2 regions of the Bradyrhizobium sp. AZCC 2289 genome follow, and region 1 is predicted to be linked to the other one. Evidence: predicted binding sites of a transcription regulator. Region 1 holds the regulator's gene; the other holds the start of a gene.
The links. The regulator LexA, encoded in region 1, represses DNA repair genes until DNA is damaged. The targets are predictions, from matches to a motif close to TGTTCNNNNTGTGTTCNG.
Positions count from the first base shown of each region.

Region 1 (4,208 bases):
TCGACCTGCGCAGGCTCTCCACGAGAGCATATCATAGCGCGCGCGGCAAGTTCACGTGCAGCGTTGAATAGCCGAAATTATGGAACGGCCAGGATGAGGCTGCGGCCGATACCGTCCAGCCATTGCCCGAATTGATCCGGTTTTGTAAACGACCGGGATGATCTCAAGCCTCGCCCCCAACTCCGCCGACGCGTTGCTGTTCGATCTCGGCCGCGTGGTGCTCGATATCGATTTCGGCAAGGCGCTGGCCTGCTGGGCCGGCCATGCCGGCCGTGCGCCGGCCGACCTTGCCGCGCGATTCGTCCGCGAAGCATCCTACCGGGATCACGAGGTCGGCAAGATCGAGGACGCGGCCTACTTTCAAAGCCTGCGCGACGCGCTCGGCATCGGCATTTCCGATGCCCAGTTCCTGGAGGGCTGGAACGCGATCTTCGCCGGCGAAATGCCGGGCATCGCACCGCTTTTGAAACGCGCCGCGGCGCACCTGCCGCTATACGCCTTCTCCAACACCAACCGGCCGCATGTCGAGCATTTCTCGAAAGCCTATGCCGACGTGCTCGGCCATTTCCGCGAAGTGTTTTTGTCATCGACCATCGGGCTTCGAAAGCCCGATGCGGCAGCCTATGATCACGTGGTGAGAGCGATCGGCGTGCCCGCCGAACGCATCGTGTTCTTCGACGACGTCGCCGCCAATATCGAAGGCGCCCGGGCGCGCGGCCTGGTTGCGGTTCACGTGACATCGCCGGACGACGTTGCCGAAGCCCTCGCCGCACTCGGAATTTAGGAGTTTTGCCCGTGGCCTTGATGCCGGTTGCCGATGCTCTCAACGCGATCCTCGCAGGCGCAGAACCGTTGCCCGAAGAAATGGTCGCGCTCGATGCCGCCTATCATCGCGTGCTCGCGCGCGACGTTGCCGCACGGCGCACCCAGCCGCCGCAGGCGATGTCGGCGATGGACGGCTATGCCGTGCGCGCGGCGGACGTCGGCGATCTCACCGCACGACTGAAGGTGATCGGCGAGGTGGCGGCCGGTCGCCCGTTCGAGAAAAAGGTCGGCGCCAACGAGGCGGTGCGGATTTTCACCGGCGGCGTGATCCCCGACGGCGCCGATGCCGTCATCATCCAGGAAGACACGGTTCGGGAAGATCCGGCGGTCGGCGGCGACCACATCACCATCACGGAGGCCGCGAAAACCGGCCGGCACATCCGCCCCGCCGGCGTCGATTTCCGCGAGGGCGACGTGCTGCTTGCCGGGGGAAGCCGCCTCACCGATCGCGACCTCTCGCTCGCCGCCGGCATGAACTATCCGGAACTCGCCGTCCGCCGCCGCCCGAAGGTCGCGGTGCTGGCGACCGGCGACGAACTGGTGATGCCGGGCACCATCCCCGGCCCCGGCCAGATCGTCTATTCCAACGGGTATGCGCTCCGCGCGCTGGCGCGGGCCGAGGGCGCCGAGACTATCGACCTCGGCATCGCCGCCGACACGGTCGCGGCCACCACCGAGGGCATCCGCCGGGCCCGCGCATCCGGCGCGGACATCCTGATCACCACCGGCGGCGCCTCGGTCGGCGACCACGACCTCGTCAAGCAATCGCTGGAGGCGGAGGGCGTCACCATGGCGTTTTGGCGGATCGCGATGCGGCCGGGCAAACCGATGATGCATGGCCGGCTCGGCGCAATGCGGGTGATCGGCCTGCCCGGCAATCCCGTCTCCTCCTATGTCTGCGGTTTTCTGTTTCTGGTGCCGTTGATTCGGGCGCTGTCGGGCCGCGCCAGCGTTCATCACACCAGAGAAGCGGCGCTGCTCGGCCGCGATCTCGCCGCCAACGACCAGCGCGAGGATTACTTGCGCGCCCGCCTCGAGGAGCGCGCGGACGGCGCGCTGATCGCAACCCCGGTCACCCATCAGGACAGTTCGCTGCTCGGGAATCTCGCTGCGGCAAGGGCACTTGTGATACGTCCGCCGTTTGCACCCGCAGCCGGTGCCGGCGCGCCATGCGAACTCCTGCGTTTGCCGGAGTGAAGCGCCGGGCGGCACGTTCCGGCAAAACCGGGTCGCGTTCACCGGAAATTAAGTGGTTGCGGAACATGTATCGAACATATAGTGTCCGTTCATGATTTGTTTCGAGACCTTGTGTCTAGGAATGGGAGTTTCGGACTTCCGATATCGGACTCCCGATATCGGACTCCCGATCTCAGGGAATCGAAGACGCGACCAACCGGGGGAATGCTCGAGATGCTTACGCGCAAACAGTATGAACTTCTGCGTTTCATCAACGAAAGGCTGAAAGAGGCTGGCGTACCGCCCTCCTTCGACGAGATGAAGGATGCGCTCGACCTGCGCTCGAAGTCCGGTATCCACCGACTCATCACCGCGCTGGAAGAGCGCGGCTTCATCCGCCGCCTGCCCAATCGCGCCCGCGCCATCGAGGTCATCAAGCTGCCCGAGTTGTCGGGCAGCGGTAACGGCAACGGCCGCCGCGGCTTCACCCCAAGCGTCATCGAAGGCACGCTGGGCAAGGTCCGCAGCTCCGGCGCCGGTGCTTCCGAGGACGACGGCAACCGCCCGGTCGCGGTGCCCGTGATGGGCCGGATCGCCGCCGGTACGCCGATCGAGGCGCTGCAGACCCGCAGCCATACCATCAGCGTGCCGCCGGATATGCTCGGCTCCGGCGAGCACTACGCGCTCGAAGTGCGCGGCGATTCCATGGTCGACGCCGGCATTCTCGACGGCGACATGGCGCTGATCCAGCGCAACGACTCCGCCGACACCGGCGATATCGTGGTGGCGCTGATCGACGAGGAGGAAGCCACGCTGAAACGCTTCCGCCGCCGCGGCGCCTCGATCGCGCTCGAGCCGGCCAATACCTCCTACGAAGTCCGCATCCTGCCGCCGAACCGGGTCAGGATTCAGGGCAAGCTGATCGGGCTTTACCGGAAGTATTGAGACCGGAAGTATTGAGCGGACGCGCTGGTCCGCTTTCGATTCCCTGCAAGGGGCGGATTATCCACCCCTGATGGATGGTCCTTCGGCAATCGCAAGGATTATCCGCGGCCCAGTCCGGCGCTAGATCCTCGGCACGCAAGCAACGAAGCGCACCCGCTTCGTCGAAAACAGCGTGCAACACGAGGAGACAACCATGCGCAAGACCATTTTGACGGTTCTGGTTTCGGCATTGATTGCCGCATCGACGTCGCAGTTCGCTTCAGCGGCCGAACGGCACCGCGCCAACAAGGCGAACCGCGTGGTGGCCGGCGAGCAATTCCGCAACGCCAATAATTCGGTCGCCGCCCCCGCGCCGTCCGGCTGGGCTTACAGCGGCTTCTCGGCACCCGCCGGCCACTGATCAACTCGGACACGAAAAGAGGCCCCGGCGGAGTCGGAGCTTTTTTTTGCGCGCCGCGCTCCCACGGTTCGAACCGAGCGCGTGTTAGCGCGTTTGTGATCTGACAAGCCTACGCCAGCCGCACAATTGCCCACAAAGGCGCGTATGCTGTGTCTACTCTGATATGGGCCTGTTGCCTCAACAGGAGGCACGGGTCGGCTATCTCGAATGAGGAGCATCCGATGTGTGACTATAGTCTGCACGCTATGGCGACGCGCCCCGCCAAGGTCGGAGAGACGCTGATCACCACGACATTCCGCGGCACATCGACCCGCGGATTTGCATCAGAGAGCGAACCCAACGTCGCGGTCTGCATGCTTCCCGGAACCGAACTGGCGTTTGCCGAAGACGTCAAATACGACAACCGGTGGATCTGGACCCGGACCGTCGGCTTCCGCGTCGGCAAGTTCAACATGATCGATCCGCATGTTCGGGAACGTCACCATGACGCGGTCGAGTTTCCGGACGGAAGCTTTGTGCTGGTGACGCAGCTCTGCGAGGGACAGCGGGTCAGCGTACTGCAATTGCCGGTGACGGTGACTCATCCGATCACCGAGCGCGCGGCGCCGGCCGTCGAAACGCCTCCAGCGACGTCGATCTCGATCGGCTGATCCTTCGCCGCCGGTTCCGGCCGGCGAGCGTTGCGACGCGCGGTGAGTGAAATGGTATTGGAGCGCCTCCGGGACGCAATCCGGGGGCGCAAGAAGAGCTGTACGTCGCCGAAAGATGCCAAGAAAGGAGTGATCGGTGGTCACCAAGATCACTTGGCAAAAAGCCGGGCACGTCACCGAGCCCGGCCGATACATGTTCAGGTTTGGATGGC
Region 1 is NZ_JAZHRY010000001.1:10,049,248-10,053,455, forward strand. Features, by position in the region: gene V1289_RS47310 (HAD family hydrolase) at 158-784, shown strand; gene V1289_RS47315 (molybdopterin molybdotransferase MoeA) at 796-2,022, shown strand; gene lexA (transcriptional repressor LexA) at 2,236-2,946, shown strand; gene V1289_RS47325 (hypothetical protein) at 3,140-3,346, shown strand; gene V1289_RS47330 (hypothetical protein) at 3,568-3,996, shown strand; gene V1289_RS47335 (hypothetical protein) at 4,133-4,208, shown strand, end outside.

Region 2 (4,208 bases), 4.0 Mb from region 1:
GACCACGGCAAAGCCGCGGCCGGCGTCGCCGGCGCGCGCTGCCTCGATGGTGGAATTGAGCGCCAGCAGCGTGGTTTGCCGCGCAATCTGTGCAATCAGATTGACGACGTTGCCGATGGCGGCGGAGGATTCCCTTAAGCGATCCACATTGGCGCTGGCTTCGCGGGCAGCGTCGCTGGCGAGATCCGCGAGCTTGCCGGCGTCGCGTACCTGCGCTCCTATGCCCTGTGCCGAGTGGGTGAATTTGTCGGCGGCCTGCGAGAATGTCGTCGCCGTGGACTGCGCGGCGCTGGTGCGGCCGGTGAGGGCGTCGGTGCGCTGGCGGATGGTCGATAGTGTTGCCGCGGTCGCTTCGGCGCCGCTGGCGACCGAACCGGCCGCGCGCTCGAGCTGGCGGATCATGGCGCCGAGTTCGAGTTCGAGCAGTTCGAGGATTTCCTTGGCCGAATCACTCTCGGGGGAGGCGGTTGCGCCGGCCACGGCGGCGCTTGCCGGAACCTTGGGTTCGACGGCAGGCGCAGCCGGTTCCGGCACTCGCTTTCGAAACAAACCGAACGCCATGGGAACTCTTAAAAGTTGAAATTGGGTGGGACATCCTCTCATCCGGGCATGAAGTCATGGTTAACAACTGCCTCATATTCCAGCAGGCGGCACTACTTTCATACCCAAAACGGCGTCAAATCTTTGATTTTGGCCGGTCACGGGCTTATAAGGCCGCGCTTTCACCCCCAAATTCCCCTGGCGAATCCAAGAGACCCCGCATGGCCGGCCATTCCCAATTCAAGAACATCATGCACCGCAAGGGCCGGCAGGATGCCCAGAGGTCGAAGCTTTTCGGCAAATTGGCGCGGGAAATCACGGTCGCGGCCAAGATGGGCCAGCCCGATCCGGCAATGAACGCGCGGCTGCGCGCGGCGATCATCTCCGCCCGCCAGGAAAACATGTCGAAGGACTCGATTGAACGCGCCATCAAGAAGGCGACCGGCACTGGCGGCGAACACTACGACGAAATGCGCTACGAGGGGTATGGCCCCGGCGGCGTCGCCGTGATCGTCGAAGCCCTGACCGACAACCGCAACCGCGCCGCTTCCGACATCCGCTCCTACTTCACCAAATCCGGCGGCAATCTCGGCGAAACCGGTTCGGTGGCCTTCATGTTCGATCACACCGGCATCATCGAATATGATTCAAGCGTGGCCTCCGACGATGCGATGCTGGACGCGGCGATCGAGGCCGGCGCCGACGACGTGATCTCGAGCGCGAGCGGCCACGAGATCTATGCCTCGCAGGAAACCTTCCGCGAGGTGGCGAAGGCGCTGGAGGCCAAATTCGGCGAAGCCCGCAAGGCGGCGCTGACCTGGAAACCGCACAACACGGTCGCGGTCGACGACGAGACCGGCGAGAAGCTGTTGAAGCTGATCGATCTGTTGAACGAACATGACGACGTGCAGAACGTCTACGCCAATTTCGAGGTGTCGGACGCGCTAATGGCGAAGATGGGCGGGTGAGGCCACGGTTGCCGCTTCACACTCCGCTGTCGTCGTCCCGCTTGACCGGGCGATCCAGTATTCCAGAGACCGGCGTAAGAGCCGCAACGCCGCGGCGTACTGGATACCCCGCTTTCGCGGGGTATGACGACCCGGCAGGGGATGACGCTCTGTTTATGTTTCGTTCACCGGCCTCTGGCGTTATCACTACGCCATGACATCCCCACCGATTCGCCATCCCGTCCGGATCATCGGCATCGACCCCGGCCTGCGCCGCACCGGCTGGGGCGTGATCGAGACCGAGGGCAACCGGCTGGTCTTCATCGGCTGCGGCTCGGTGGAGGCGCCGGACAATCTGCCGCTGGCAAGCCGGCTATTGGCGATCCATGAGGGGCTTGCCGCTGTGCTCGGCGATTTCAAGCCGGCCGAGGCCGCGGTCGAGCAGACCTTTGTCAACAAGGACGGCGTCGCCACGCTGAAACTCGGCCAGGCGCGCGGGGTTGCCATGCTGGCGCCGGCGATGTTCGGCATCTCCGTTGCGGAGTATGCCCCCAACCAGGTCAAGAAGACGGTGGTCGGCGCCGGCCACGCCGACAAGAACCAGATCGCGGTGATGCTGAGGATATTACTGCCCAAGGCCGAACCGAAATCCGCCGACGCCGCCGACGCGCTGGCGATTGCCATTACGCATGCGCATCACCGCCAGAGCGCATCGCTGCGGCTGAAGGTGGCCGGGCTATGATCGGCAAACTCAAGGGCCTGATCGACAGCTACGGCGAGGATTATGTCATCCTCGATGTCGGCGGCGTCGGCTATCAGGTGCATTGCTCGTCGCGCACGTTGCAGGCGCTGCCGGCGCCCGGTGAGGCCGCGGTGCTGTCGATCGAGACCTATGTGCGCGAGGATCAGATCAAACTGTTCGGCTTTCGCAGCGACATGGAGCGCGAATGGTTCCGGCTGTTGCAGACCGTGCAGGGCGTCGGCGCCAAGGTCGCGCTCGCCGTGCTCTCCACGCTGCCGCCGGCGGATCTTGCGAACGCGATCGCGCTGCGCGACAAGGCCGCGGTGACGCGCACGCCGGGCGTCGGTCCCAAAGTGGCCGAGCGCATCGTCACCGAATTGAAGGACAAGGCGCCGGCGTTCGCCAGTGTCGATCCGGCGCTGGTGCATCTGAGCGGCGCGCTCGACAATGACCGCGCGCCGCGCCCGGTCACCGACGCAATCTCGGCGCTGGTCAATCTCGGCTACGGCCAGCCGCAGGCGGCCGCCGCGATCGCCGCCGCCTCGCGCAGCGCCGGCGAGAAGGCGGAAACCGCGCAACTGATCCGGTTGGGGCTGAAGGAATTGTCGAAGTGAACCCGCCCTCCCGCATCGTCACACCCGAGCGCCGCAGCGACGATGTCGGCGACACCGCGCTGCGGCCGCAATTGCTGTCCGAATTCGTCGGCCAGGCGCAGGCGCGGGCCAATCTTTCGATCTTCATCGAGGCCGCGCGCAAACGCGGCGAGGCACTGGATCACGTGTTGTTCGTCGGCCCGCCCGGACTCGGCAAGACCACGCTGGCGCAGATCGTCGCGCGCGAACTCGGCGTCGGATTTCGCGCCACCTCCGGCCCGGTGATTGCCAAGGCCGGCGATCTCGCCGCACTCCTGACCAATCTCGAAGAGCGCGACGTTTTGTTCATCGATGAAATCCATCGCCTCAGCCCGGCGGTCGAGGAAGTGCTCTATCCCGCGATGGAGGATTTTCAGCTCGACCTCATCATCGGCGAGGGACCGGCGGCGCGCTCGGTCAAGATCGATCTGGCCAAATTCACCCTGGTCGGCGCCACCACGCGCGCAGGGCTGCTCACCAATCCGCTGCGCGACCGCTTTGGCATTCCGGTGCGGCTGAACTTTTATACCGAGGAAGAACTGGAGAAGATCGTCACCCGCGGCGCCCGCGTGCTCAATATCGGCATGACGGCGGACGGCGCCAACGAGATCGCGCGCCGCGCCCGCGGCACGCCGCGGATCGCCGGCCGGCTGCTGCGGCGGGTGCGGGATTTTGCGTCCGCCGCGGACGCCAGTTCGATCGACCGCGCCATCGCCGACCATGCGCTGAGCGCGCTCGAGGTCGACGCCGCCGGCCTCGATGCGATGGACCGGCGCTATCTCACCACCATCGCGATGAACTATGGCGGCGGTCCGGTCGGCGTCGAGACCATGGCGGCGGCGTTGTCGGAGCCGCGCGACGCGATCGAGGACATCATCGAGCCGTTTCTGATCCAGTGCGGTTATCTGCAGCGCACCCCGCGCGGCCGGCTCTTGACGTCGCACGCGTTCCGCCATCTCGGCCTCGCCGAGCCGGCGCGCGATCCCGCCCAATTCGGATTGTTCGGGCAAAGCGAAGAGGAGTGATGATGTCGGGCACCATCGAGATCGTCGCGGCCCTGATCCGTGATCCGGCCGGCCGGGTGTTGCTGGTGCGCAAGCGCGGGACGACGGCGTTCATGCAGCCGGGCGGAAAACGCGATTCCGGCGAAGACGACGTCACGGCGCTGGCGCGCGAAATCGACGAGGAGCTTGGTTGCCGTTTGGTCCCCGACTCGATCCAGCGTCTCGGCGAGTTTGACGCCGTCTCGGCCAACGAGCCCGGCTTTCGGGTCCGCGCATCGCTGTACGAGATCGATGTCACCGGCCACATTGCGCCGCAAGCCGAGATCGAGGCGATGGTCTGGGT
Region 2 is NZ_JAZHRY010000001.1:6,054,920-6,059,127, forward strand. Features, by position in the region: gene V1289_RS28720 (methyl-accepting chemotaxis protein) at 1-561, opposite strand, end outside; gene V1289_RS28725 (YebC/PmpR family DNA-binding transcriptional regulator) at 762-1,508, shown strand; gene ruvC (crossover junction endodeoxyribonuclease RuvC) at 1,702-2,229, shown strand; gene ruvA (Holliday junction branch migration protein RuvA) at 2,226-2,843, shown strand; gene ruvB (Holliday junction branch migration DNA helicase RuvB) at 2,840-3,886, shown strand; gene V1289_RS28745 (NUDIX hydrolase) at 3,886-4,208, shown strand, end outside.
Region 2: the regulator LexA is predicted to act here: its motif matches at 1,654-1,671, upstream of ruvC (crossover junction endodeoxyribonuclease RuvC).